Regions from separate parts of the Desulfonatronovibrio magnus genome, predicted to be linked through region 3. Evidence: predicted binding sites of a transcription regulator. Region 3 holds the regulator's gene; each other region holds the start of a gene.
What was found. Region 3 encodes sigma-54, which starts transcription at its own class of promoters, with help from an activator protein. Its sites were predicted from a motif close to CTGGCACGGNNNNTGCTT; they were not measured.
Positions count from the first base shown of each region.

Region 1 (10,159 bases), on a different contig from region 3:
TCCTCATCCTCCAGGCCATCAAGAAGGGCTACATTAAAATCGTCCCAGTTTTCATTTTCAGCAGCAATGCTTTTGTAGGTATCTTCCCAGGAAAGCTTCTTTTCTTCTTTCTTACGAAGAAGTAGCCCACTCTCTGTTTCTTCTAGTAAAAGAGAATTTGCCAGACCATATTTCTGAATAAGAGCCTTGGGTATACGAATTCCCTTGGAATTTCCAATGGGAACCAATTTAACATCTCTTGTTCGTATTTGATTTTTCATGGGTCCTGCTCCTTAAAGCTATATCTATTTGTGTATACCGTAATTACATTTAACAGCCATGTCAAGCATGAACACACACGAAGGCAAGGCAGGTTCGTTAATGAGGAGGTCATGTTTGAAGACGATCTCCAATTGTCGTCCATTGATCGTGGAGAGTACTGATCTGATTGTATAGCCTCCGGCTAATTTATGGGATAGTCCTTGGCCCTGAATTTTGAAGACTACCTGTCTCCCGGATCTGATGATCCAGGTGTTCATGCTCCGGGGCAGGTATACTACCTATAAGCCAAAATAATCGCTTATGACTCTTAAGGAAAAAATTCAACAAGAGAAGCCTTGGGCGATTCTGGGATGGACCAGAAAACAATGGAAATCACAAAAGATGTGGAAAAGAACTGGAGTTACTGTGGACAAAATGATTCAATAGTTGCAGAGTCTTGATTACCCAATCATATTGAAAAAGTATTTGGGTCAGAGTAATAATCATAATTTTTAGCTTATGATAATCGTGAAGACGACAAAAGAAAGCTTGACAATTCAGGTAGTTTTGGACTTCTGTAAGTGAAATGCACGTAGTCTTGACCCTGCCGATTCATTTGACCCACCTCAAAAAAATCCGGGAGCTGGCATGAATGACTACATCGCCAAGCAGGTTGATATGAAAGAACTGGAGGAAGCACTTTAAAGGACGGTAGAATAAAGGAAACGATTTAGCCACTCCCGAACAGTGTCAATCCGGAGGGGGCAACAATGACAAATGATGTCTTCTCCATTTAAGATCAACAATCCCTTCATCATGGTGAACTGTTACCATAACTTTTCATATGAAAGATAAAAACTATTACTCAGAGCCAGACATTGCTCATGGCTTGCAAAGTGGAACTCAGGCAATCCTGGAGAGTATTTCGGATGGCGTATTCACTGTGGACAGGTCATGGAAGATTACTTCATTCAACAGGGCTGCAGAAGAAATAACCGGAATACTTAGAAAAGAGGCCCTGGGCAGGCAATGCTGCGAAGTGTTTCGGTCCAGCATGTGCGAGACAGGGTGTGCTCTGGAAAAAACAATGGGAACCGGCAGGCCAATAATCAACCGTTCCGGATTTATTATCAATGCCCAGGGCAGCCGTATCCCCATAAGTGTTTCTACTGCTGTGCTCCGTGATGAAAATGGAAAAATTATTGGCGGGGCTGAGACCTTTCGTGACTTAAGTGAGGTGGAAGGCCTCAGAAAGGAGCTGGAAGGCAAATTCAGAATGGGTGATCTTGTAAGCCGAAGTCCGCTCATGGAGGCCATCTTTGAGATTATGCCCGCAGTGGCGGAAAGCCCAAGTACAGTGCTTATTCTTGGAGAAACCGGAACAGGCAAGGAGCTTTTAGCCAGGACTATTCATTCCCTGAGTCCCAGAGCAGATGAGCCTTTTGTGGCTGTGAACTGTGGTGCTCTTCCTGATACTTTGTTAGAGTCGGAGCTTTTTGGATACAAGAGCGGTGCTTTTACGGGTGCTGTCAAGGACAAGCCCGGGCGTTTTTCTCTGGTTGGAAAGGGCACTATTTTTTTAGATGAAATGGGTGAAATCAGTCCGGCCATGCAGGTCCGGCTGCTCAGGGTTCTGCAGGAAAAGACCTTTGAACCTCTTGGGTCTGTCAAACCTGAAAGGCTTGAGGCCAGGATAATTGCTGCAACCAACAGGGACATGGAAAAGCTTGTTGAGGATAAGGTTTTTCGACAGGATTTATATTATAGAATAAATGTGGTCAGGGTGGAAATTCCACCTCTGCGAAAGCGTAAGGAAGATATAGCTCTGCTTGTGGATAACTTCATCCAAAAATTCAACAGAATTCAGAACAGAAAGGTCCCTGGAATGGATGTCCAGGCGTTATCCCTGCTCATGGCACATGACTGGCCTGGGAATATCAGGGAGCTTGAGAACGCAGTTGAAAGGGCGTTTATTCTTTGTGCTGACAGTGAAATCACCATCAAGCATCTGCCACCGGAAATTATCGGTATGGACCGTTTATCAGTCGGGACGGATATAAAAATGGCCAGGCAAAATATTGAAGCCAGGGCAATTTATGACGCCATTGAAAGAAATAACTTTAATCGCCAGGCAGCTGCCAGAGAGCTTGGCATCCATAAAAGCACACTGTTCAGAAAGATCAAAGAATTAAATATTACGCTTCCTGAACAGGATGGTCGCTCCAGACAACAGTCTTGATTGTGAGACCATGCATCGGCATGCAGTCTCTTTTATGAGACCTTATCCCCTTCCTCATATTCCTGCTTCTTAAAAATATCCCTTTAATACCAGGCGTTTGTCTTGATTTAGGCTTCAATGATAATTGTGGCCCGGGTATTGCTTTGTACTGAACAATTCATTCAAACAATAAGTCTGCAACCCTGCCGGAGTACGGGTGTTTAATGAAAGTTGCTTTTTCTACATGGAAAAACAGAATTTCTCCTGTGTTTGATGTTTCGAAAGAAATTTTTCTTGTCCATGCAGGTCCAGGACAGGAAACAATTAAAGAACATAGGATTTTGCCTGATGGCATGGACAGGTGTTTGTGGATAGTTGAACAGGGAGCAAATTTTCTGGTTTGCGGTGCAATATCCAGCCACCTTCAGCTCAGGCTGGAATGGAAAAATGTAAGGATTATTCCTTTTGTGGCTGGAGACATATCAGAGGTGATAGATACCTGGCTGGAAAAGGATTTAAGACTTGAAAGCTTTAATATGCCCGGCTGTTGTTTTAGGATGAACAGTTCAGGCGGGAAAAATATGGAGGTAACCATGAGAGTTAGAAATCAGAGAAACGATTGTCCCAATACACAAAGGCAGAGAAAAGGACAATGCATGGCCCAGGGCCAGGGAGGAGGCAAGGGCCAGAGAGGCGGCCAAGGTCGCGCTCAGGGAATCGGCCAGGGAGGAGGCAAGGGGCAGGGCAGTGGCCAGGGACTGGGTCGTGAACAGTCCGGCAGCAGCGCATCACCTGGAAGTTCAGGTATGGGAAAGTCCAGAGCGGGTGGTTCTGCCGGTGTCTGCACCTGCCCCAAATGCGGTCATCAGGCTCCACATGAAAGAGGCAATCCATGCATGAACATGAAGTGTCCTGAGTGCGGCGAGGTAATGCGGGGAAGAGTATAGCGCATCTTATTACAATGCAGAAAGTCAGGAGATGATAATGACAAAAGTTGCAGTTACCAGTGAAGGCCCAAACATGCAGGATATGGTCGATCCAAGATTTGGGCGTGCCGGAGGGTTTGTAGTGGTTGATCCCGAAACCATGGAGCATGAATATGTTGATAATGGACAGTCTCAGGCCATGGCACACGGCGCTGGAATCCAGGCTGCCCAGACAATTGCTGATTCCGGGGCAAAAGTGCTGCTGACCGGCTTTGTGGGGCCAAAGGCTTTTGAGGCCCTCAAGGCTGTCGGGATCAAGGTAATTCAGAATCTGGACAATATGAGTGTTGAACAGGCTGTCCAAAGATACAAAAGCGGTGATGTTCAGTATGCACAACAGCCAAATAAATAAAAGTCGGTGCAATTACAAAGTGCAGGTGAAAAAGTGTTGATATCTATTGCCAGCGGTAAGGGTGGAACAGGAAAGACTACTGTATCAGCGTCCCTGACCACAGTCTGGGATGGCCCGGTTACAGCGGTTGACCTGGATGTGGAGGAGCCGAATCTTCACTTGTTTCTCAACCCCTGGATAGCTTCAGAAGACAAGGTCTATCTCAATGTCCCGGAAGTTGATGAATCCTTGTGTACGCTCTGCCGTGAGTGCTCCAGTCTGTGTCAGTTTAAAGCCATAAATGTCATGGGCTCAGCCATCCTTACATTTCCAGAAATGTGTCATGGCTGTGGCGGGTGCATGGCAATCTGTCCGGAAAAGGCCATTTCCTGGGGAAGACGGGAGCTTGGCACTTTAAGCACTGGAAAATCAGGATTCAATGACTTTCTCATGGGAAGACTGCGTGTGGGTGAGGCCATGAGTCCTCCCCTGATGCGGGCAGTTAAAGAGAGACTTGTGAAAAATCTGGATCACAGGGGAGGGGATGCAATAATTGACGCACCTCCAGGGGTCAGCTGCCCGGCAGTATGTGCAGTAATGGACACCGACTTTATTCTCCTGGTTACAGAACCTACTCCTTTTGGATTACACGATTTTAAGCTGGCATTAGAAGCCTTTGTCCCGTTTAATAAACCAGTGGCAGCAGTGATTAACCGTTCAGGTCTGGGCGATGCAGGTGTTGAAAGGTTCTGCAGTGAACAGGGCATCCCGGTTCTGGCTCATATTCCTTTTGATAGAGATATAGCAGGAGCATATTCCAGAGGTAAGGTCATTGCTGAACTGAGTCCGGAACTCAGGTCTGTGTTTGTGCAGCTTGCCCGGTCCATTAAAGAGATGGGAGCTGGAGGCAGAGATGCGTGAGATAGTTGTCATAAGCGGAAAAGGTGGAACAGGAAAAACTTCTCTGACCGGGGCATTTGCCCATCTTGCTGAGAATAAGATCATTTGTGATCTGGACGTGGATGCACCGGATTTGCATATCCTTCTGTCTCCGGACATGGCCCGTACTGAAGATTTTTATTCTGGACATGAGGCAGTAATTGATAATTCCAGATGCCAGATGTGTGGAACCTGCCTTGACATGTGTCAGTTCGGAGCAGTGCAGTTTGATGGAGCAAGGTATTTTATTGAAAACCTACGCTGTGAAGGGTGCAAGGTTTGCGTCAGTTTTTGCCCTGAAGAAGCCATTGATTTTCCGGAAAGATATTGCGGGCAATGGTTTGTCAGTTCCACCAGATTTGGAACTATGGTCCACGCCAGGCTTTTTCCAGGAGCTGAAAATTCAGGCCGCCTGGTTACTCTTTTGCGTAATCAGGCCAGGGAAAAGGCCAGGCAGGAAGGCCATGACCTGATTCTTTGTGACGGTGCTCCCGGCATAGGCTGTCCAGTCATAAGCTCCCTGTCCGGGACTAATCTGGCGGTAATTGTTACAGAGCCGACCCTGTCAGGTCTGCATGATTTACAGCGTGTTGCCCAGCTTTGCTCTCATTTTAAAATCAGGGTTGCAGTGATCATCAACAAGTTTGACTTGAACAGCGAACAGAGCAGAGAGATTGAAGGATACTGCAGGGAAAAGGGCTTCAGCCTGGTTGGGAATATTCCTTATGATCCGCAGTTTACAACGGCCATGGTAGATAAAAAAGTTGTTACCGAGGTCAATACAAGCCATATTGCAGGTAAGGTCAGCAGGATCTGGGATCAGATTTTAAAGTTGCTGTAAGAACTCCATCCTGGGGGTATGTTTAAGCCGATAAGTAACCGTACTTCATAAGTGGATCCTGCAAGTAAATATGCCTTAACCATGATAATTAGTTTTCATCCGGAAACGGTTCTTTTTCCTTTTAGCGGCGTCAATCTGCACAATTATTCGTCAACGTACTAAGATACGCCTCCTCATAATTGCTTGATTTCCTTGCTAAAAGAAAAAACTCCTCGTTTCCGGAAAGAAAACCAATAGCTTCAACATCCGGAAAGAAAGACTTTCCGGATGGAAACTAATTAACATCTGAAAGGAGAAAAAGTTTATGGAAAAGAAAAGAATAGCAGTACCTTCAACCAATCCAGGAGGACTGAATTCAGAACTTGGCCAGCACTTTGGCCATTGTGACCTTTACACCATAATTGATGTGGTAAACGGCCGGATATCTTCTGTGGAAACTCTGCCCAATGTGCCGCATGTTCAGGGTGGTTGTATGGCTCCTGTAAATCATCTGGCTGGCAATGGTGTAGAGATCCTCATTGCCGGGGGGATGGGCATGCGTCCCTTGATGGGTTTTAATCAAGTGGGAATAGATGTATTTTTTGGTGGAGACTCCAGGAAAGTGGAAGATGCAGTTAATGCCTTTATGAGCGGGACTCTGGTAAAGTTCACTGCAGAATACACCTGCGGAGGCGGACAGGGACAGCATTGAACAAACAGGAGAAAGTCAATATGAAAATTGTACTGGCAACCAGCAGACCGCGCGAATTTGAAGGATTTGTGGCTGGTCTTGACCTGGAAAGGCATGAGCCCATATTAGCGGGAAGCGCTCAAGAGGTTCTGGATTTTGTTCAAGAGTATAAGCCAGAATTGGTAATAGTGGATGAGAGCCTTGCTCAAACAGATATCTTTGGGCTGATTCGCCATATTCTGAAGCTGGATGCTATGGTCAATACTGCGGTGATTACAGGTATGGATCAGGATGAGTTTCACCAGAAAGGGGAAGGTCTGGGAATTCTTATGTCTTTGCCTCTAAAACCGGGGATGCAGGAAGGCCGGGAGTTAATGTCCAGGCTCAATCAGGCTTTGCATAGCTACTCATAAATTAGAATGTTTTGGGGTGACTTATGGGGTCGGACCTGACCAGGTTATTGAACTGATTGAGTAAATTGTCTCTACAGGGCTAAAAAATTATCTTAGGATACTTTTTTTGGGGCCAAAAACGATGAAAGCTGCCTATATGATATCTCCGTTCCAGAGCTTTGCGCAGAACTGCTCCCAAGGCAAAATCGTGATCCGGCTGTTGATTTTTTCAGGATACCTGTCTCGCGAAACAATGATACTTTTCCCTGGCCTGCACTCCTCCCCAAACAGGTGCAGCCCTTTAGGCAATTTCGATGCAGCGTGCTCTCCAGCCTTGACCTCAATGGCCACATCCGCGTCTCCCAGGATGATATCCACCTCAGATCCGCTGGCTGTCCTCCAGTATGAAACGGGAAAGTCCTTGCGGCTATAGTGCCTGTAAGCCCAGCATTCCTGAAGGATGAACTGTTCAAAGGCCCTGCCGAACTCCCTGGTCTTGGGACTGAGAGAATACCGGTTCAGCAGCGCAGAGACCAGACCAACATCAAAAAAATAAAACTTGGCAGTTTCTATGAGCCGTCGCCTTGAGCTTTTTTTCCAAGGCGGCAAAATTCTGCCGATCAAAGTGTCTTCAAGGATTTGATAGTATTCACGGATGGTCTTCACAGATACGCCCGAGTCTCTGGCAGCGTTGGAATAGTTCAGCAGCATGCCGCTGGTTGCCGCAGCCGACTGCAGGAACCTGGAGAATGCAGGGAGGTTGCGGGTCAATGCTTCAGCCTGAATTTCTTCCTTAAGGTAATCGTGAACATATGCCTGAAGATCCATGCGATAATCCGGGGAAAGGTAGTGAGAAGGCAAAAATCCCGAGACAAGAGCTTTTTCCAGATCAAAGTCCCCAAGCTCACGTGAGACCAGAGGGTAAAGTTCGAAACGCCAGGCCCGTCCACCGAGCAGGTTGACGTTGCCGCGTTTAAGTTTTCTGGCGCTGGAACCGGACAAAAGAAAGCGGTAAAAGCGATTCTCCATGAGCCAGTGAATTTCGTCCATCAAATGAGGGATTTTTTGGACTTCATCGATGACCACGGTCATGGACGACTGGGCTTCCAGGATCCGGCGCAGTCTGAACGGCTCCCTGCTCAGCAGCATGAACAGTTCATAGTCAAGGAGATCAATCCAGTACGCTTCAGAAAACTGTTGTCTGAGCAGCGTGGTCTTTCCGGTCTTGCGAGGTCCCCAGAGAAAGGCGGACCTGTTTTCCGGCAGATCAATGCTCAAAATCCGGGGAATAAAATTATGTTGTGGCATGCAGAACAGCTATGATAATTTGGAGCTCAAGTCAATTCATTTGTGATAAGTTGTCCTGACGTATAATATAATCATTTAAAAGCTTGTAGCAACATATACCAGATTGGCATACATTGTGCGTTCTGAAGCGTAACAACTGACTTTAAACGTACCCAAGTTCATATAACCACGAAAGAAAGGAGACGGGTATGAGACAGCAAACACTCTTGGGCATTGCCGTGGTCGTGATGATCTTATCCTACATTGGCATTGGCATTGCCGTGGCCATGGATGAAGCTGGCAACGCCCGCAAAGGACGCTTCCTGTTCCGCCAGGAATGTCGGCCCTGTCACATGGAAAACCCGGTGGGGGACGTGCCTGCGCACTGCCTTGGGCCGGACTCCAAGACCCAGGCCAACTGGACAGCGGTTTTCGACGCCTGGCAAATCATGCCTTGCGTCGAACACTGGGGTGAGAAGCTTTTGGAACATGATCGCCTGGATATCTATCAGTACCTGTACAACGGGGCCATAGACTCTCCGACACCTGAAAAGTGCGGATAGGTTGGTATTGCTTTGGCAGCACACGGAGGGCGGCATGCTCACCCTCCGCCCGTCGTCTTCATAACTGACATTCATTCGCGTTGGCCCGGCGCGCTAAGGTAGCCAAGGCCTCTGAGACCAGCAACATGTAAGGAAATGCCCTAACGGCCGGCAGGTCCTTGATCAGCTCAAAACCCAAGATTATGATGTAATCCTGATGGATATCCGCATGCCGGTCATGGACGGAGTCGAGGCTGCAAGAATCATCCGCTCATCTTCTGATCCGGGGATCAAAAAGGATATCCCCATAATTGTCCTGACAGTCGGCCTCCTCTAAGCTTCGGGATTGTTCCCAATTGACTTTCCATAAACGCTTAATACTCCCCGCCGTATCAATAGAGTGAAGTGTTCAACGACAATTATAACATCAAAAATTGTTGACCGTCATTATTGTTTGGGTAAGAATGATTACTTTAAACATAAAATGAGAAACATACATTTCATCAACATTTTATGGCTAACCATATTTGCAACCCAGAACACAGACCCCAGTGTTTAAAAGTTAAATGACTTTCGCCATTTTTTGGCTTAAATCATTAGCAAATTACTGTGCCTTTCCAGATGATCACGCACTGATAGACAGCCCTTGCAGGATTCAAAGAGATTGCCCACGGAACACACTGAATATCACGGAATAACTGCTGCTTGTTTCCAGATTTCAACCGTCTCTTTTGAAATGACTGCAGGATCCAGGATCTAATTATTATAGCAGTTCCGCACAGGCTGGATCCCATGATGTCCGGGTGGAGCCTTTATAAAAAGAGCAAAATGTGAAAATGAAATACAAAAATATTTTTTTGAAAAAAAATATAAAAATAAAACGAACACACGTGTTCGCACTGGTCTGATAATGTGCTTTTTAACATTTTCAAAGAGGAGACCGTTATGACCAGACTTACACGTGATGAAAAGGAAAAAGCCCTGAATATGGCAGAGAAAATGGCTGATGACTTTGATGCTGGGAGAGCTCAGGAATTCAGTCAGAAGCATACAGACAAATCATGGTATAATGACTTTAAGCTTTTGTATGCCATGATCACTGATCCAAATTTCAAGATGAGCCCGGCAACCTGGGCGCTTATTGCTGGTGCTTTGGCCTATGTGATTATGCCCATAGACATTATTCCCGATTTTATACCTGTGGTGGGATGGCTGGATGATGCTGCTGTTCTGGCGGCCACCATCGCAAAATTATCCGGTGAGATCAGCAGATTCAAGATCCAGAACCAGCAAGACGTGTAACAGCTCGGCTGACTCGCCAAGGATTTTATGTCTAAATCTCTTTATGACAAATTGATCAGCTCCATTGAGGCTGCAAGTAGCCTGTACTTCAGATTAATAGTTCTTGCAGGTCCAAGCGGTTCAGGTAAAACCAGGGTGCTTCAGGAACTGGCCAAAACCCTTGACACCAAAGTTATAAACATCAATCTTGAAGTTTCCTCAAAGCTGCTTGAGCTGACTCAAAGGCAAAGAGCTATAAAGTTATCTGAAACTCTTGATCAGATTATTTTAAGAGAAAATTCGCCTGTAATAATGGATAATATTGAAATTCTTTTTGATAAAACCTTGAAACAAAACCCTCTTCGCCTGCTCCAGGGCATGTCCAGAAACAAGACAATCCTTACCGCCTGGAATGGACATGCTTCCGGGGAT
Region 1 covers NZ_KN882186.1:30,076-40,234, reverse strand. Annotated here, with positions in the region: gene LZ23_RS20635 (AbrB/MazE/SpoVT family DNA-binding domain-containing protein) at 1-260, opposite strand, end outside; gene LZ23_RS20625 (sigma-54 interaction domain-containing protein) at 1,085-2,479, shown strand; gene LZ23_RS24855 (NifB/NifX family molybdenum-iron cluster-binding protein) at 2,683-3,405, shown strand; gene LZ23_RS20615 (NifB/NifX family molybdenum-iron cluster-binding protein) at 3,443-3,796, shown strand; gene LZ23_RS20610 (nucleotide-binding protein) at 3,830-4,696, shown strand; gene LZ23_RS20605 (ATP-binding protein) at 4,689-5,555, shown strand; gene LZ23_RS20600 (NifB/NifX family molybdenum-iron cluster-binding protein) at 5,860-6,246, shown strand; gene LZ23_RS20595 (response regulator transcription factor) at 6,267-6,638, shown strand; gene LZ23_RS20590 (ATP-binding protein) at 6,771-7,925, opposite strand; gene LZ23_RS20585 (cytochrome c) at 8,153-8,467, shown strand; partial or broken gene LZ23_RS23735 (response regulator) at 8,601-8,783, shown strand; gene LZ23_RS20580 (YkvA family protein) at 9,392-9,748, shown strand; gene brxF (BREX-3 system P-loop-containing protein BrxF) at 9,776-10,159, shown strand, end outside.
Region 1: LZ23_RS24855 (NifB/NifX family molybdenum-iron cluster-binding protein) is a predicted target of sigma-54. The motif match lies at 2,606-2,623, and genes of this name have one in related genera.

Region 2 (10,159 bases), on a different contig from region 3:
AAGTCGACGCAGTGCGCGCATAGCCTGTACCAAAGTCGGGCGTAAAATGATTTTTTACACCCGGCTCTGAAAAGGCTGCCCTTGTGTTTTCTTTCTTCGTGAATTTTGTGCCTTTGTGGTTCTATACAAACTTTTATTTATGCAGGAGTTGACCATGCGTTACAAAAAGGAACCCGCATTTATTAATCGGCAGGCCGAGTTGGGTTATCTCAGTTCCTGGATAGAAGAACGTCCGGAGCATATTCTGTTCCTTTACGGTCCCAAATCCAGCGGCAAGACCACGTTGTTATACCAGTTCATTAAACGTAACCTTCCCCGGACAGAGTATGACATCAAACATTTCAATCTGAGGGAGTTGCTGCTGATCAACTACGAGAGCTTCCTAAGGGCCTTTTTCGAGCTCAAGGACAGCCAACAGGTCAAGGAGACTCGGGCAATACGACCTGAAGGTGTTCAAGCTCAGCGTGGAGACGCTCAAGGGGCTGGAAAGCAGGGAACTGGATCCGTTCATCGTCATGAAGCGGGAGTTGGAAAAAATCACCAGAAAAGGCAAGCGCCCGCTGATTATCATCGACGAGTTGCAGGCCCTGGCTGAGATCTATTTTAATGGTGGCCGAGAGCTGCTCAACGAGATGTTCAACTTTTTCGTGGCCATGACCAAGGAATCCCATCTGTGTCACGTACTTATTGCCAGTTCTGACGGGTATTTTATTGAACGATTGTACAACGACAGCAAGCTCAGAAAGACCAGCGAACTGTTCGAGGTGGACTACCTGCCCAAGGAGGATATTGTTTACTGGCTGAACAATCTGGAAAAAGAGTCCAATATCACCGACTTTACCTTGACCAGTGAACAGATTGAATACGTCTGGGAGCATTTTGGGGGCAGCATTTGGGAAATATCAAACCTGCTCGGGCAGTTTTTGAAGGTGTGTCAAGACGGAATGGTTCCCCAGGAGGAAATGGAGCGTGTCGTTGCCAGGTATGTCATGCAGGCCAGGAGCTACTTTGAGGAGTATGCCGGTCTGAAGAAACATCGTCATTCTTTTTTTTCTGAAGTCAACAAGAGTCTTGCCAAAGGATTTTTCAAGGAGACTGACCTGGTGGCTCTTGTGGAAAGTGGTGTGTTTACCGAGGATGGGCTGCGAGAGGAATTGAACGGTCTGGTGCAGAAGAACTTCTTCTACTACAACCCCACCCGGGCAGAGTATAAACTCCAGGGGCGAAGCATGGAGATTGGATTGGGGATGTTTTTGCATGAAGTCGACGCAGTGCGCGCATAGCCTGGTGCCAAAATGGTATCAATGTCTTGCATGGTTGGTTTAGCCCCAGGATTTGAGTGAAAACACATCAAAAAATCTGCCTGGAAAATTCAGTTTCAGATCTGTGTTCAAAAAAATATAAAGAGCGTCTATGGGCTCTGTAAATGAGCTACTTGTGAAGAATTTTCTCAAGGTAAGACTGATCTCGCATAGAGGTGTCATGATGGCACTTTGGCTGTATTCAGATGTAGAGCGAGTGATGATGGCCCCAGTCACCAGCCCAAGTGAAATCAGTTCCGCTGGCCATTAAATCAAAGATCAAACTGAGGCTTGACAAAGGGACTTGGACGTCGAATAGTCTGACAATCAAGCATTGACAGACAATTGTGACAAGAAAAATATGTGCATCTGGTCAAGATGAAAATATGAAAATAAACAGCTATCATAGTGCAGGCTCGACGTACCCTAAACTTAAGCCCCAAAAGACAATAAATATTTCTGATGTTGAATGGATTGGTTTTCGTTTTTTAGACAATATTTCCAAAACTTTTAAATATAACAACAAATATTACAAGGCCATTTATCCTAATGCTATGGAATACACTTTGAACTTGTTTAAAAGTGGAATTATTGATGGGCTAATAGAAAAAAAAATTATCCCTGAAACAACAATTACAAACTATACTATTGACAAATTTCCATTAGTTTTGATGCAGGAAACTGAATTTTTCAACATTGACTCAATTAACTGGAACCCATTAATGTTGAAAGATGCTGCAAAAAAAGTTATTGATTTACAAAATTTTTAATTAGGCATGACTTAATGCTTAAAGATGGCCACACTAAAAATATAATATTCCAAGAAAACTGTACACCTAAGTGGTGTGATATTGGCAGCATAGTATCACTCAATGACAAGCAGCAATTTTGTACACGTGATATAATAAGTGATTATTTGTATCCATTAATGATCAGAGAACACTCTATCAGTTTAGCAAGAATTTCAAGATATCTTTCCAAATATCATTGCACTGAACGAGAATTCTATTATATCACAAATAAACAATTAAATGTCAATAGCGATAAGGCAATTGATAACATAAATCAAATTGAACACTTAATTAACAACATAAGCTTTAAATTTTGCAAAAATTTATACCTAAACAAATATAATGAATCCTGTTTAAGCAAGATAAGGAGTAAAAGATAGACCTGAATAATTTCAGAAGGCATCAAAACAGCACAAGAATTGACATAATCAAAAAAATATTAATTGGGCTTAAGCCCCAAACAGTCCTCGATATTGGTTCCAACCTGGGCGTTTTATCTATATTGGCAGCTCAGACCGGGGCAGAAGTATTAGCAGTAGGTGAGGATGAATGTTTTTCTTGTATGTGTTACGAAAATCTGAAACTCTATGATGGGCTCAAAGCAAAAACAGTTTTGGCATCAGCTGAGTACCTTCCTGGAAATATGCCAGATTTAGTTTTAGCAATTGATCTGACGCACATTTTATTTTTTATAGGCTGTTACAGGCTGGAAATTATCGCAAAGTTGTTAGCAAATCGTACAAGCAATGCTTTACTTACAGAATTTAAGCCTAATGGTATGGATGAATGTATCCCAAAAACCGGATCTTTACAAAAAAACTATAACATAGATCTTTTTCTAACTGAGTTATCGAAATTTTTCAAAACAGTGAGGCCCATACCCCCACCTGGACAAGAAAACGCAGAAGAAAGCATTATTATATTAGCAAAAAACAAAAGAATATCTGGATAGTAACAGTTTAGCCATTTGCATGTGGCACGGCTTCCTGCCCGGAGGCATACAGCCCGGAGGGGGACTGGCTCTCCCAGCCCTTGTTTTATTGAGTCTGTGTTTTACATCAACAAAAAACAAGGGCAGAGGTGCCTGTCCCATGCTTTCCTTAGAAAAAAACTAAACTATTACTCTGGATAAATTGCTAAACTTTCATCAATTTTGAGCCTTCAGTATGTTCGGGAGCATTACCCGTTTCTGAAAAGTCAACTGGGGACAGTCCCGAAGCCAGAGAAAATCTCCGAGTCAAGCTGTAAAAAATCGGGCTTATACCCCGAAACAGCTATGACATACAACTCGGATTTAAAGTATCTGCAGGGAGCATTACGCGTTTCTGACAACCAGATAGGGGACAGTCCCGAAGCCAGGGACAGTCCCCGTGCCAAGCCATGATAAACCGCTTTTAACCCCAAAAAAGCCTGTGACAAACACATCAATTTTTTCAGTTGTCAGAAACGCGTAATGCTCCCGATTTAAAGTTTTTTGAAACGGGTAATGCCCCCCTTTTATAAACCTTAGCACCAGGCAGGCTGCCTGTTGTGGTGAATAGTTACATATGAAAAACACTGACTGCATTATCAACGTATGCCAGAAGCCCTTTCAGACTGCCCTCACCCTTTACAGTCTGTTGAAGCATTCTGGCAAGCACATTGACAAAATTTACTTCATAGAAGAAAATGTTCAGCGTGCCGGGTACGTGCCTGTTGACCACAGTCTGGTCATGTCAGAGCTTGAAGACAGAATTGTTTATTTCCAGCCCAAGCATTTTTTTTACAGATCTACAATCAATACCAGCTATCTCAAGGACCAGCAATATAGACACTCCATCCGATACCAGTATGGCTGGGAAAAATCTGACAAAAAATTCATTTTCCTGACTCATAACGACTGCTATTACAAAGGCGACGTAATAGGTCTGCTGCTTGAATCTATAGGGAATAATATTGCGGCGGGTGAAGTCGGCCAGTGCTGGAACTGCCCTGCTCGTCAATTAAGCAAGTGCCAACCTGAAAATTACCAGGATTATAGACCAAGTCTGGATGAACTGAAGCAAATCTATGCTGCAAAAGGAATAAAAAAACGTCCCTATGATGTGCCCAGATTTGGTCATGAATTCCGTGAAAAGCCATGGCCGCTGCCTGAATGCAGGGTCAGTGAATGGGCAGCACTTATTAACCTGAAGAAAGCCAGAAAAATAACCATCCCCTATGGCAGGGCCTTTCCTCTTGGGGCTTTCAGGTTGGCCGGAGCAAACATTCTGGATACTGGTGTAGCCTGGTTCAGAGACATTTCACATATGGGATTTAAGTGTGTCCATGTTAATCTGCGAGATCATTTCCAGCATTTTAAGGGACATAAAGCACTGGACAACGAAGATATATATACTCAGAAAGAAGAAAAGGCATTAAAGATTCTTGGCAAAGAATTCAATATTATCGTACATAACGGTCTAAATTCATAATTATATCTATAGCCCACCAAACAATATGAATATCCTCTTTGTAAGTCATGATTTCTTGCAGACTCCACAATCCTGCAACGCACAATTTATTGAAAAAATTGCAGAAAAAATAAATAAAAAATCTGGATTCAAAGTTGATATTCTCTGTTTGCCTCCAAGCTCAACGGCTGTCAATATTGCCGATAAAAAAAAATCGTCCGCACTGAACATCTTAACAATCAACAGCAAACCCAGATTATTCACTTTTGATGCTGTACGCTCAAAACATGTGTCACATGAAGTTGAAAAAATTTTCATCAAAAACAGTTATGACATCCTCCATATTTTTACTGTAGGAGAATTAACCGTCGCCCCAGTAGAATCAGCCAAAGAGCATGGGTTAAAAATATTTTTTACTCTTTGCGATTTCTGGTTTCTGTGTGAAGAAAATTATGACTTGGCTTCTGATGATTCAGAATGCACAGGTCCGGAAAGTAATGAAAAGTGCGTTCACTGCTTCTTAAATAAATACATACCTGATCACAAAAAAAATAAACTACTGTTTCCAGTCAGGGATCACAAAAAAAGTCGAACCGGCTATCTGAAAAAAATATTTAAAATAGCAGATAACATTGATTCCTTAACATCAGGAGTAAAAAAAACATATGAAAAATTTGGGGTAAAAAATCTCAACATTTCTTTAGACAACTTTGAGTACGATATAGACAGAATTACTGATCATTATATTCACAAATACAATAATATCTCATCTGCAAAAAAACATAGAAAAACAAACCCGCAAAACAAAAAAAGGATTCTTTTTTATTGTTTTGATAAAATGCACATCCCGATTCTGAGTCCCATATATTCAAAAATGAAGAATAAATATCCGAACCATCAATTCGGGTTTGCAGCAATGCCCAAATATAAACATTTTTCCGCAGGCTTTGAAGAAAGCGATCTGAGACTTTTAAAGACCTTTAAGGAATATGTTACTTTTCACCCCCAGAAATTTTTCCCCGACGTAACTATCCTTCCAGACTCTTATTACCCGCACGGATGCGGCAAAATGGTTCATGTAGGACACGGCGTGCTCAGCAAGGGCATATACTATACTGATTCAGCCAGGGCTAAACAGGAAGAAAACGCAGACATGGTGTGCGTACCCGGTGCATATCACCAGCAGATGCTTGAAAGCATAATCAGCAGCCCTGTAATGGCTACAGGAATGCCTAAGCTGGACAATCTTTTTAATGGCAGAATCAACAAGAAAGCAGTATGCAGGCTTTACAATCTACCCGAAAGTTACACATATATATTATACGCGCCCACCTATAACCAGGAACTGACATCTCTTGATTATCTACTGGAAAACATGGACCAGGTTTTAATGACCGATCAGACGATGCTGCTTATAAAACTGCACTCCAGATGCAAGCCAGGACACAGATTAGCGGCTCAAAAACTGGTGCACAAAGATCCTCGAATAGTATTTATATCTGGACAAAATATTACAGAATTCCTGGCCTTAGCAGATGTAATGGTTTCTGATGTTTCTTCAGCAATGATGGAGTTTGCAGCCTTAGACAAGCCCTTGGTGCTCTTCAACAATCCGGCCTGGAAGGACTACGAACACTTTAACCCCAAAGATATTGATTTTGCCTGGAGGGACATAGGATTACAGATAACCCGTTCTGACCAGTTAAAAGATGCTGTTCAGGAATGCTTGCAATACCCTGAAAAACTTTCTGGAATCAGGACCAGGTATACTGACCAGCTTTTTGCCAACAAATACAATGGAGATGCCTCGGACAACATTGCCAGACTTGTGAGCGGACTTGCTGAATCATAGGGGGTGACAAAAAATTGTAATGTGAACAGGTTCCGGGAGGTTAGCCTCGTTGGAATAAATAACATCTAAGACCATCCTTACGAAATACAGCAGGCGTCCACTTCTACAAAGAATAAGGATTCGACTGCAAAAACCTGTTTTTGCAGTCGCAGGTGTCAGGAGACAGTGGTCAGGAGTCAGTAAAAACAAAGAGTTATGAAGATACTTTTTGCCGAGTCGCCTCATTTTTTGACTTTTTGCAGGGAAATCAATAAGGCTTCTATGCAATTCTTAAAATTTAGCCTGCCTGTTGCAAACAGCCAACCGAAACCACGCAACAATTATTTTTACCACGTAAGGCATGATTGATCCCTCAAAAAATTACCTGAAGCCTGATCATAGTTTTAACCAACCCACCATGGCACTCTTATTGCTTATATTTAGGTAAAAAATCAAAAAGCAGGAGCAGACCCATGAAAGCAGTAATCCTTGCCGCAGGTGTAGGCAGTCGATTAGGTCGACCATTCCCCAAATGCCTGACTCAAATGCCTGGTGGAGAGCCCATCCTGGGCAGACAGATCAGAATTTTCAGGGAAGCGGGTATTTCAGAAATAATTGTGGTAGTAGGTTTCAAAAAAACCCTTATCATGGAGCAATACCCGGAAGCTCTCTACAAATATAACCCATTTTATTACATTACAAACACATCAAAGAGCCTTTTATGCGCCCTTGAAAATGTTTACGAAGACGTTGTCTGGGTTAATGGAGATGTGGTCTTTGATCCCCAGGTTGTTAGAGATGTTGTTGGCTCTCCATATAATACTGTGGCTGTAGACCGCAAAAAATGCGGTCAGGAGGAAGTAAAATATACTGAAAACGAACAGGGTTTCATTGACAGCATATCCAAAGAAGTCAAAAATCCCTTAGGCGAGGCAGTCGGGGTGAACAAGATTCAAAAAAATGACATACAGAAATTCATACGGGCTTTGAAACATTGTCATGATGATGACTATTTTGAAAAGGGTATGGAGCTGGCCATGTCTGAAGGCATCAGGTTTAAGGCTCTGGATATTTCTAATTACAGATGCATTGAAGTTGACTTTGAAGATGATCTCATACAGGCCAAAAACATGTTTAATCAATCTGAGAAAGGAACTGAACCAATATTAACCTTGCGTAAAAAAAACATTAAAATTTCTCAAAACGGCCTTCCACTGGAACTGATAGAAGCCAAAAACATAAAAAGAGCCTGCTCCTGAAATCTTGATGAATATGAATCAGACAAAAATCCTTTTTTTTGTAGAAAGAAACCTGCACCTGCCATATCTTGAGCCTGTACATGATTATTTTCAGACAAACTATCCGGAAATCAATCTTGCATTCAGTGCTCCACCTTACAGGTCCTCAACCACGGATCTGCCCGGCTGTGGTTTAGATGAATCAACCATCCAAAGGCTGGCTGGCAAATCCAAATTTATAAAAGATCCTGCTGGATTTGGTCCTGATGCAACCTTGGTCTCGGACATCAATGCTGCCATATATTTACGGGGTTGCGGTCGGATTATAAATGTGGGCCATGGAATGATCAGCAAAGGGTGTTTCTATACTCATCGTCCAATTATAAGACGTGAAAATCTGGCAGATCTGATTTGCGTTCCCGGTCCAATTCATAAAAAAAAATTAAGAAAAAATGTATTCATCCCCATTGAAACCACAGGATTTATAAAATCTGACAAACTTTTCGGGCTAAACGCCCTGAATAGATCCCAGTTCTGTCAGGAATATAACATTGACCCCAAAAAAAACATCATCCTGTTTGCACCTACCTATAACCCGGAACTGTCTGCTATTCCTGTAGTCCAGGAAAAGATCTTTGAACTAACAGGAAATGATAACCATTTGATTATCAAGCTGCACGGCATGACAGATGTAAATTGGGCCAATTATTATAAAACTGAGACCAAAAACAATCCGTTTTGTACTTTTATTGAAGACCAGGATTTGACACCTTGCCTCACAGCCTCTGACCTCCTCATAAGTGACGTTTCTTCTGCCTTTGTTGAATTTATGCTTTTAGACAAGCCTATTGTACTGGTAGAAAATCCCCTTAGAAAAAATTTTATCCATTATGATCCAGAAGATATCGAATACGACGCAAGAAAAGCCTGCGTTGTAGTTAAGGACTTTCAATCCCTGAAAAATTCGATCCACAAAGAATTGAAAAATCCTGACAGACTTTCAGAGTTGAGAAGAAAATGCAGCCGTGAACTTTGTTATGGGCAAGATGGATATTCTGTAAAAAGAACTACTCAGGCTGTTATTGACAACCTGAAAACAGCTTATCCGGTAAAATTTTCAGTTGTTGTTATCTGGGATCATATGCCAGAGAAAAAAGAACTTTTACTGTTCTGGGAAAACTTCAGCGCCTCGACTAAAGGATTTGACTTAGAAGTAATCATGGCCGGACCAAAGCCTGAACTTCCATCACTTACAAGACTATCTTCCAGGTGGATTGAATGCAAGCATCCTGACGCTGAAGTGTTTAACATTGCCGTTAATAAAGCAGAACATGAGCATATAGCTCTGATCAAGCCTAACACAGCCTTGCCACCTGGATGGCTTAAATTCTTATACAACCATTTTAAATGGAACGACAATGTCTTTATTGTACAGGCAATGCATCCAGAAAATGGATACAAGGCTGTAATGGATAAGTTTTTTGATGAAAAAAAGCACCTTCCTTATTCAGAAAAATCATTCATGCTTAATCGGTTTCTCATAGGTTCCAGTATATTAAACAAAAAAATTGACTCTCCATGCATGATGTTCAGTAAAAAAAACTATACCACAATGAATCTTGTGGCAACTAAAAACATATCTATTGATTCATATTTACAAAAATTGTCTGAAGTACAAAGTAAATCCGGAATCAATCCTTTAATGGCCCTTGATGTGTTTGCTTATCCTTATCAAACAATAAAAGACTCCCCAAGGTATCTCCGGAGAAATTCAATTTACGCTAAACCAAAAATGTCAACAAGCTTGATTATACCTGTACATAACAACCTTAAGCTCACCAGACAATGTGTTGATTCCATTCTTAAACATACAGACCTGAAACATTCTGAAATTATTATTATTGACAATGGATCCACTGATGGATCATCTTCTTACCTGACAAGCCTTCATACTCAAGGGCAAATTAAGCTGATCAAAAATCTGACAAACAAGGGTTTTGCCAAAGCTTGTAACCAGGGTGCAAAAGCAGCCCAAAATGAACTATTGTTATTTTTAAATAATGATACCATTGTTACTGAAGACTGGTTGCATAACCTTAATACATGCCTGAAGCGACACCCAAAATGTGCTGCTGTCAGCCCAAAGCTATTATACCCGGATAACACTGTCCAACATGCAGGAGTTGTCTTTACCCGCAAAAAAACAATATGGCATATATATAAAGGCTTACACTCAAATCATCCCGCAGTTAATAAAGAAAGGTCATTTCAGGCCATAACCGCAGCATGCATGTTGACTTACCAACACCTTTTTTTTGAGGTTGGCATGTTTGATGAACGCTTTATAAACGGTTTTGAAGACATTGACCTTTGCCTGAAGTATGCTCAGGCAGGATATAGTTGTTTTTATTGCCCAAAATCTGTTGTTTATCATTTAGAAAGCAAAACTCCTGGCAGGTTCGAAAGAACAAAGGATAACGAGAATTTATTGTTCAGACTATGGTCAAATAAAGTCTCGTGCGATGAACATTTATACTATAATGAAGATCTGATCAACACTGATTAT
Region 2 covers NZ_JYNP01000029.1:5,660-15,818, forward strand. Annotated here, with positions in the region: gene LZ23_RS22260 (ATP-binding protein) at 1-23, shown strand, start outside; gene LZ23_RS25275 (ATP-binding protein) at 155-595, shown strand; gene LZ23_RS22265 (ATP-binding protein) at 528-1,283, shown strand; gene LZ23_RS03650 (hypothetical protein) at 1,649-2,071, shown strand; gene LZ23_RS03655 (hypothetical protein) at 2,595-3,044, shown strand; gene LZ23_RS03665 (hypothetical protein) at 3,640-4,545, shown strand; gene LZ23_RS03670 (CDP-glycerol glycerophosphotransferase family protein) at 4,571-6,376, shown strand; gene LZ23_RS03675 (phosphocholine cytidylyltransferase family protein) at 6,829-7,614, shown strand; gene LZ23_RS22270 (glycosyltransferase) at 7,628-10,159, shown strand, end outside.
Region 2: LZ23_RS03675 (phosphocholine cytidylyltransferase family protein) is a predicted target of sigma-54. The motif match lies at 6,774-6,791, and genes of this name have one in related genera.

Region 3 (10,159 bases):
GATTTTTCTTCCCATTTAGCGCTTTTGGGAGCTCTGTAAAGGACTGTGGTTACGCGCTGGTCATTTTCTGCCAATTGATAAACTGATGCACCTTTGGCGCAGAGCGTGCCTTCATTGATGGGATGGTCCGGGTCACCTTCTGTATTGATGATGCGTCCTGGACCTTCTTTTGCGGTGTGTACTATAAGCCCACAACCCACTGAACAGTAGCAGCAGATGGTGGTGCTTTCCTTGGCCCAGCTTATGGGCAGCAATTGAGCTTCGGCTTCCATGGGCTTAAGATTGAAGCCCAGTCCGCCAAATGCGGTTACAGCAGTGGCTGTAGCCGACAGTTGGATGAATTCTCTTCGGCCTAATTTCATACTTCCTCCTGCAAGTTGATAAAAATTAAGTTCCGTTGGTTTCCCTGCTGAGGTGCATGAGCAGATCAAAACCCCAGGGGGAAAACTCCATTTCTAAGTGTGCCTTGTTCTCGACGGCTACTCGAACCAGACTTATCTGCCCAGCGGTCAGAACTGCCGGGGTCATATCAAAGCCAAGTCCGAAAAAAGGCAGTAATGGGTTGTGCATAGTAATAACCTTATGCGTTTGGGTGATGGTTTTACAAAACCAGACCAGGCCATGTTCAACGTTTAAAATACCTTGAGGCAATATAACGGAAAACTTGCCTTCAAGCCTTCCTGCCTGTCTCTTATTGTAACTGATGAGTGAGCTGGGGGGAAATGTCAAAATATTTTTTTTATTCAAGATCTGGCACAAACTCACATAGATGGGCACACAGCACAGGAAACATATCCAGAGTGCGATGATTGAATCTGAACTCAAGCTCTTTCAGGTAAAGCAGAAACCTCAAGGGGTTGACCGTCCTGAACCTTTCAAGCTTGGGCTTGGAATAGGCCCAGAACCATCGGTCTGTTTCAATGGGTAGCTTGTCCGATAGTTTCCCTTTTTTATGCCTTGCCATCAACCCGTCATCCCAGGCTACCAAGCTTAAATACTTCTTGTAGGGAGCAGTATAGACAATGCGCCCCATATGCCTTGTCTGCAAGTGAAAGTTCAGCTTGAAATGCAGCAGTGTCTCAAGATCGATATCCCAGAGAAAATCTATATATACCTTGTCCTGCAGGGGCAGGATACCCAGAACCGGAGAAGGGATGGCTGGAGAGGACTCTCCGCGAAGAAGGGACACAAGATTAAAGTTACGGATGATGAGCGGACCATCCAAGGATCCTGCGAGAAGAGAAAGTCGTGAGATATTGAGTGTTTTGCGGATGGAGTTATAGCTCAAGTTCAGCTGAGAAGACATCATCTCAGGATCCACTTCAAGCTCAAACAGCTTGATAAATCTGAGCCATTGTCTTGGGGAGAGCCTGGCAAAATTCAAAAATCTGCGACTGAAGTCGTGAAAAGTGTATCCGCACTTGGAACAGCGTCGTCTGCCAGACTCCAAACTGTAAACCTTTCGACAGGAGCATCTGGGGCAATATCTCTGGTGGTTTTTCCAGCAAAATTTCAACAAAAATTTTTTTGCTGAATTATGCGATTTTATTAAATGTTCATAGGTATTTAGCTTCATGCATCAATACATGTTCCAGTGTCAGATCTTGAGTTGGGCGGACTAATCATCTGTTCATCAGTAATATTTTGTTCTTTGCATGCAGATATATGTCCCAGACTATACCATAGTCTGCCAGAAAAACCAGGTCGTAACTCCCGTAATGACAATTACCAGTGAAATATAGGCTTTTTTTACCCGCAAGGCAGCAAGAGCGCTGATAGCTGCCAGAAGTATCAGGTGTGGCCAGGCCAGAGCTTCATCCATGGGTAAAAGTGCGATCCCTCTGTCAATAATCAGGAACATTACGTACATGCCTGTGATGCCGACCAAAAGATAAAGGCAGAACATTTGAAGCAGAGCCTTGCCGATCATGATGCCAGGCTTATAGCGTGCCGCAGTTTTCCTGCTCTGCTGCAAAATGATATTATAGTTTCTATTCTGGGTTATTCTATGCGCGCTTTCCAACCATGAACAAAAATATGCTACAGGAATAGTAATGACCATGATGGGAAAAATCTGTGAAGTGTGGCTAAGACCAAAGGTTTGAACCATGAGGATAGTTGAGACAGTACAAAACAGGGAGTTGGGAGGGATAAAAGTGCCGGTTGGAATTCTGTCCAGCCAGAGGAGCTCGAAAAAAACAGCGATGTACATGGCCGGAAAGATATCACCAGTAAGGATGGAAATCAGGAAACCAGCCACCAGCGGCCTGTCCAGCAAACCAAGATACAGACTGAGCCTGGTCAGGGAAAGCAGGGCAAAAAAAAACTGCCAGCCATGATGACCCAATGAATGCTGACTGCCTGAACATCTACCATTGATCTACCTGAATATGCTTATGTGGCACACAACGAAAATCTAAGCCCACGCCTTTTCTGGAAAAAAAATTCAAACAGGAACAATCATCCTTACTGAGAGCAATGTGTGCACACACCTGTTTTTTGCCTGGACCATAGTGGATATTTCCAATATTCAAAGAATCAAACACAAGACCCTTTTCAAAGGCCTGCCTGGCATCGGAACATCTGGCAAAAAGCACAAAAACAGATGAAAGCCTGTTTTTAAACTTTTTACGCACCACCTCTACACACTCATTAACAGGACTGAAAAAAATTTCAATGCCACTTGGCACAGCCAGTCCCATGATTTCCTGTCTGATAACATCCGAGGCCAGTTCATCGTTGACAACCAGCAGGTTCTTGCTGCCTGCAAAAGGAAGCCAGGTTTCAATAACCTGACCATGAATCAGGCGATTATCAACTCTTACCCAGAACATAAATTTTATGCCTTTTTCTGCGTGTCAGGAATTTTTCGTTTCAGCACTTCTCCTGCAACGAGAATGCCCTGCTTGCCTGCACCTTTTATTTCCTGAGCCAGATCTTCAATTTTCTTTGTCCTGCCGCCGAGAGCCTTTAAAAGCATTGGCAGGTTGACCCCGGTTATGACTTCAATACTGCCGGGATTTAAAAGGGAAAGACTTATGTTAGTGGGAGTCCCACCAAACATATCTGTCAGAATCAAAACGCCTTGCCCCTGATCCATCTCAGCCACCCTGGACTTGAGCTCTTCAATGATTTCATTCATTGGACGGGTGACATCCACTCCCAGAAAATGACAATTGTCATCATCTCCCATGATCATGGAAGCCGCGTTCAAGAGACTCTGGCCGAAATCCCCATGAGTAACAACAATAATTCCAATCATATATAACCCTGCGTTCAGACCATTATCTGAACTGTCGCGTTCATCCCAGATTAAAGTGTCGATGTTCTGTTGAAATCAGGTACCCCTGATCTTTTAAAAAAGCTGCTATCCGTTCGACTACTGCAACCGACCTGTGACGTCCTCCGGTGCATCCGAAGGCCATGGTCAGACGATAGCGGCCTTCATCCACAAACATGGGTACGAGAAAGGACAGGTAGTCTGTAGTTCTCAATATAAATCGTGCACCAGCACCTTGACTTAGAACATAATCGGCTATGACCTTGTCCTTTCCGGACAAGGGCCGGAGGTCAGTATCAAAATAGGGATTGGGTAAAAACCTGAGGTCAAAGACCATGTCTGCTTCAGAAGGTACCCCGTATTTGAATCCAAAAGAAATCAAGTGAATGCGCATACCTGCAAAGGATTGATCAAAGTACTCCCATTTTTCCTGAATAGTTCTTCTGAGATCATGAATTGAAAATCCGGAAGTATCCACCACAAGATGGGCATCACCGCGAATGGCATTTAGAATTGCCTTTTCCATCTCCAAAGCCTGATCAAGGCCGTAACTGCCTGATTCTAAGGGATGGGGGCGCCTCGTGGTGGCATATCTGCGCACCAGAATATCCTCCGAGGCTTCAAGGAAAATTATCTGCGTACATAAATTTACACCTGAAAGCCGCTCCCTGACCTTTATCCATTCCTCAGCAAAATCAGGCTGCCGCAAATCCATGCCCAGGGCCAGACCACGATAGTTTTTAGGGTTCTCACCGGCAAAAAGGTTCAGAACAGAAGGCACAAGACTGACGGGCAAGCCGTCAACAGTAAAAAAACCCAGATCCTCAAACACATTAAGAGCTGTACTTTTGCCTGCACCGGAAAGCCCTGTGACAATAATCAGCGGGTAGCAACCACTACCCGCTGATTCTGCTGTCTGAGATCTCAACGTCTGGTTATCAGATTCCATAAATCATCCCTGTCTGAGGCACTCATAAATGACTCCTTAAAAGACTGATCCTGAAGAAGCCTGGAAATATAGGCAAGTATCTTCAGGTGCTTGCCTGCACTTTTCTCCGGAGCAAGTACCAGAAAAAAAATATTGACCAGCTTGTGATCAAGGGAAGCAAAATCAACCCCTTGCAAACTTCTGCCCACCACAAGAAGCACTTTGTCCAGGTTGTCAAGCTTTCCATGGGGTATGGCTACTGCATCTCCAATACCGGTGGTACCAAGATTTTCTCGAAACAGCAAAACCTCAAAAATCTTCTGCTTATCCAGAAAGGGGTAAGCTGCCGTTAAGGGGCTGATAAGCTCAGCCAGAACTTCGGTTTTGGTTGCTGAAGCCAGGTCGGCAATAATCTGGTCTTTATCTAAATACTCAGTAAGGTTCATAAGTTACATGCCCGGATCAATAAACCCGAAGTCTCCATTCTTTCTTCTATAGACGACATTGATACGTTCAGTTTCAGCATTGAGAAATACAAGAAAATCATAATTTAAGCTTTCCAACTGCATGGCAGCCTCTTCGAGATCCATAGGCTTGGGTTCATAATGGTCAGTGGCCACAATTCTTGGCTCGCGTTTACCACTGTCAACAGGCCCGAAATTGATGATGTCCATCCTGACCTGTTTTTCCCTGGCTTTTTTCTTTTTGTCCTTTACTTTTTCCCGCTGTTTTCTAAGCTGGGCTTCCACCTTGTCCAGACTTAAATCCACCGTTGAATACATGTCCTCAGTTTCTTCTGTAGCTGATATATGCATGTCCTTGCCAGTTAGAATGACCTCAGCTATGTGACGAAATTTTTCCACCTCCAGATTAACCTGAAGTTCTGCAGCATCGTTTTCATTAAGATATTTTGAAAGCTTTTCATATCTCTCCTGAGCATACTTTTTGAGATGTTCAGAAGGCTCAAAGTTTTTGAAGTTGAATTTGATCTGCATGCTGATCCTCCTTTGAGATATCAAGTTGTGTATTGGTTGTATCAGTTATTATGATTTGGTAATCGTTCAGCCTTTTGTATGGAGGCAGGGGGCAGGCACTCCGGGCCCCACTTGAGCAGGAATGTCCAGATTCCTGAATATTCCGCCTTCAGCCTGAAAAGTCCAGTTAAAGACAATAAAGAAGACATTTTTTTAAAAACCAGGCATCGGTTCTCAAAAAGGCTGCCTATTAATTTGCCGCCTGCCTTGTTAAGCAGACGTAGTCTCCGTCGCAGACGGGTTTAACTGGGTTCCCCGGCAAATGAAAAAACATCTTTTTTTCCTTTGCGCCCTTTGCCTGCCCGGTTAAACATCGCTGAAAGCGTTCCTGCGCAGCAGGGTTTAACTGGGCGTCTTGAGTGAGTCTTTTTACCCAGTTGAATACACAAAGTGTAGGCTCAGCCATTCAACAGGGGCGAACGGGCGGTTAAAAAATCTGTAATAGTTTAGCCCTTTTCTAAGGAAAGCAGGGGACAGGCACCCCAACCCTTGTTTTTTGTTGATGTAAAACACAGACTTAATAAAACAAGGGCTGGGAGAGCCAGTCCACGTGCCACATGCAAATGGCTAAACTGTTACAAAAATCTTTTTTTGTGTTGCGGGCAAAGCCCGCATTAGAAAAAGGTGAACTCCGTCTCAATTCACATATATCAGTAAATGATCAGAAAAATTTTTTTCTTTTGGAGGACGAAGGTATCTTCAATGCAGCCCTGTACTTGGCCACAGTTCTCCTGGCAATATTGACCTCAAGCTGTTCTTTTAACGCATTGGCAATCACGTCGTCACTTAAAGGTTTTTTGGGGTCTTCTTCGGCGACCATCTTTTTTATGGCCGCTTTGACACTTTCAGACCCTACCACACCACCACTGTCCATGCTTAAAGAGCTGTTGAAAAAAAACTTGAGCTCAAAAACACCAAAGGGCGTTGAGACAAATTTATTGGTGGTAATCCGACTGACTGTTGACTCGTGCATATTAATATCTTCTGCCACTTCACGCAAAATAAGCGGCTTGAGCCTGGCAACGCCAAGTTCAAAAAACTCTCTTTGAAACTTGAGGATGCTCTCCATTACCTTGTACAATGTTCGTTGTCTCTGATGCAGGCTTTTCATCAGCCATATGGCAGAACGGGTTTTTTCCTGAATGTACTCGTTATCCTTTTTATTCTTATCGGTTTTTTCCAGCGAATCCTGATAAAGTGTGCTCAGTTGAATGGGGGGAATTCCATCTTCATTGAGCACGATGGCAAAATCCTCTTCATACTTGTAAACATAGATATCCGGGCTAACATAGACAATGTCCTCACTTCCGTAGCTTGCCCCCGGGTAAGGATCAAGGCTTTGCAAAATTTCTATACATTCCTTGAGGTAGTCCTTGCTTATCTTAAACTTCTTTAGAAGAGGAACAAAACGATTTTTTTCAATATCTTCAAGGTGTTCCGTGACCAGCTCAGTTATAATTGGTCCTGTTTCATTAAGGGCCCTGAGTTGAGTCAACAGGCACTCGCGCAACGTTCTGGAGGCAATGCCCACAGGGTCAAAATTCTGAACCTTGCTCAAAACTGATTCAACCTTGTCTTCTGTCAGATTCAGCGACTGGGCCAGTTCAGCTGTATCGGTCTTCAGGTAACCCTTTGAATCGATGTTTCCAATAATCTCTTCGCCTATCCTGATTTCTTCTGCAGTCAAATTCTGCAGATAAAGCTGCCAGGTAAGATGACCTTCCAAGGATGGCTTGGAAGAATACCTGGCTTCAAAACTCTGCATCTCCTCGGGAACTTCCCACTCCCTGGAACCAGCCTGTTTTGATGTGCTTGAAAAATGTCCGAGATAATCTTCCCAGTCAGCATTGTTGATCATTTCCTTTTCTTCGGCTGTCAACTTTTCTTTTACTTCTTTTCTGTCACGGGCCTCTCTTTCGCGATCCTCATCAGCGGCAGGCTGCAGCTCTTCAAGAAGCGGATTTTCAAGAAGTTCCTGCTGGACCACCTCAAGAAGCTCCAGCCTGGACATCTGCAACAATTTAATGGCCTGCTGCAGTTGGGGAGTCATCACCAGCTGCTGGGTCAGTTTAAGATTCTGTCTCAGTTCCAGGGACATAGTATTATTCCGTTAAGTCTGTTATCCATAATTAGGTATCTGTTCACACCACATTACTCTACTTTCAGATAAAGCCTGCATCCTGATTTGTTTTGGCCATTGCAGTTTGTTTGACCAGCCCTGAGCCCGTTAGTCAAAACCATGAACAGGGAAAACCTCTGGATTGTTTGAAACAATTAATGGTTTTGACTTACGGGCTAATGCTGGGAGTTTGCAGCAAAAGAAAACAAATCAGGATGCAGGCTCACCTCTCAGCATGGTGAATAGTTACAGTCTGATTTTATATATCAACAAAAAACAGGGACTGGGTGCCTGCCCACTGCTTTCTTATAAAAAGGGTATCTGTTTAGCGCTTTTAAGGAAAGCAGGGGACAGGCACTCCAGGACCCACTTGAGCATCAATTTGTGCTCAAAATGACTCATTTTTGGGACAAGTGGGTCCTGGAAGAGCCAGCCCCCCACCGGGCTGTATGCCTCCGGGCAGGAAGCCTTGCCACATCCAAAGCGCTAAACAGATACAAAAAAAAAAAATCCTAAACTGTTACATTTTCAAAGGATTTGAAAAATGCCTGAAAGCAGCGAATCAGCTTACCATACGGGAAAACATGACAAACTTACAAGCAAAAAGATTCACCAAGGTAGACTGCCCTTGCCCTGGTGTCATTGATAATCTCCTGAGGCGTCCCATCGAGTATAACTTGTCCGTCATATACAATGGAGGCTCTATCACAGATCCGCAGGGTTTCCCGCACGTTATGATCTGATATCAGCACTCCTATTTCTTTTTCCCTGAGCTTGAGAATGATTTTCTGAATATCATCCACAGCAATAGGATCAATACCGGCAAAAGGCTCGTCAAGCAGTATAAATCTCGGATCCTTGATCAGGGCTCTGGCAATCTCCAGACGTCTGCGCTCCCCCCCGGACAGAAAGGATGCTTTCTGGTGAGCCAGCTTGGATATGCCAAGCTCATCCATAAGCTGATCAGCTTTTTGCAGTCTGTGCTTTTTGCTTTTATGTGTATATTCCAGGATAAGCATCAGATTTTCAAAAACTGTCAGATTTTTGAAAATTGAACTTTCCTGGGGCAGATAACTGATGCCCAGACCAGCTCTACTGGGCAGCGACAACCCGGTAATATCCTGCTTGTCGAGAGATACGCCACCTTTGGTTGGCGTTATAATGCCCACCAGCATGTAAAAGGTCGTGGTCTTGCCGGCACCGTTGGGCCCAAGCAGCCCAGCCACCTCTCCCTGCCTGATATCTAAGGATATACCCTTGACCACAAGCTTTTTACCGTATCGCTTATAAACGTCAATGGCTTTAAAGCTGTTCACCCCTGGTTTATTCCTGCTGCTCGCTTTCTGAATAAAAAATTACTCTGACTCTTCTATCGGGTCCGCCCAGGACCTCGGAAGTATTTTCCAGCATGTTGATAAGAACAATCTCACCCTCAACCCGATTCTTGTCCTCCATAAGGACTGGGTTTCCTTCTAAGGTTGCCTGGCCAGTGTCAGGATTATATGTGAGCAACTCACCTTTACCCTCTCTGTTCATGCTCTTGATGCGCACATTGCCCCTGGCAATTATTTTTTCAATTTTATCCTGCTGATCAGCCTCATCCTGCTCTGCATTCTGCGGCTTTATATGTACATGCAGCTGATCAGACCAAAGCTCAAGCTCTGCCCTGATAACATGAACATTGCCGGAAAAGATTACAATATTATCGTGTCCGGTATAAGTCATCTTGTCAGACGTAATATCTGTAATCTGATCCTGAAGCCTGTTTTCAGCAAGAGCAGGAGCAAACGCCCACAATAACGAACAAAAAATAATTGTCAGGATTTTCATCAATTCACTGTCCTGTTTTGAAGCAGGGTTTTTACACCCCCAAGGGCCTCTAATCTGTCCTCATTTAAATAAAATCTGGCTTCCGGGCTGTTGAGGGCCATTCCATTGCCCACAAAAGTCACGCCTTCACGGAGAAGAATAAAATCCTCCTCTCCCATGTATGACGCTCTGCCGGACTCAATTATCAAACCACCATAATCCGCTCTGACATCAGGCCATAAATGCACCATATTTTCTGTTTGCAAAGCCTGGCCATGGGAAGCTGTGATCACTACAGGAGCAGAGTCTTCTTCAGTGTAATAGGTAATGACTGGATTATAAAGGACAAAAAGATCATCCTCACGCACAAAGCCTGCATTGTCAGAAATCACTTTCCATGTCTGGCGGCCATCCCTGCCCTTGGTCATAGTAAAATCACGGATATTCATATCTACTTCCATTTCAACATTCAGGTCGGTTAAACCCGGTCCAGGGCTTGTATGCCAGAAGGTAATGAACAGAAAAGATAAAACAGCCGCACTGAAAAATAATGGAGCAAATTTTTTAATCATCAAACTGCCACTTCTGCCATTGCTCCTCTCTCAGTCCACGAGCCTCCAGAATCAGCATAATTGCCTCACGCACAGCACCATATCCGCCAGACTTTTCAGTTACCATGCGGGCAATATTCTTGATCTCCGGTTGCGCATTGGCCACTGCCATGGGCACGCCTACCTTGAGCATGGGTCCGGCGTCCACCCAGTCATCCCCGAGATAGGCCATTTCATCAAGACCATACCCGGAATCTTCGGCAAGCCTCTTTAAGAGGGGCACTTTATTTATATGACCGTGAAAATAGTGAGTGATGCCCAGCTCAGTTACTCTGGACTCAACAGCCGCGGATGAAAGTCCGGTTATAACTGCTATTTCAAGCCCTGCTGCCTGGGCTGCCTTTATTCCCAGGCCATCCTGAACATTAAATCTCTTCA
Region 3 covers NZ_JYNP01000005.1:159,814-169,972, reverse strand. Annotated here, with positions in the region: gene fdnG (formate dehydrogenase-N subunit alpha) at 1-362, opposite strand, end outside; gene LZ23_RS00855 (hypothetical protein) at 388-747, opposite strand; gene LZ23_RS00850 (transposase) at 740-1,576, opposite strand; gene LZ23_RS00845 (PTS sugar transporter subunit IIC) at 1,676-2,347, opposite strand; gene LZ23_RS00840 (PTS sugar transporter subunit IIB) at 2,370-2,834, opposite strand; gene LZ23_RS00835 (PTS sugar transporter subunit IIA) at 2,840-3,262, opposite strand; gene rapZ (RNase adapter RapZ) at 3,303-4,229, opposite strand; gene LZ23_RS00825 (PTS sugar transporter subunit IIA) at 4,205-4,654, opposite strand; gene hpf (ribosome hibernation-promoting factor, HPF/YfiA family) at 4,658-5,203, opposite strand; gene rpoN (RNA polymerase factor sigma-54) at 5,904-7,340, opposite strand; gene lptB (LPS export ABC transporter ATP-binding protein) at 7,955-8,677, opposite strand; gene LZ23_RS00795 (LptA/OstA family protein) at 8,685-9,191, opposite strand; gene lptC (LPS export ABC transporter periplasmic protein LptC) at 9,191-9,742, opposite strand; gene LZ23_RS00785 (KdsC family phosphatase) at 9,735-10,159, opposite strand, start outside.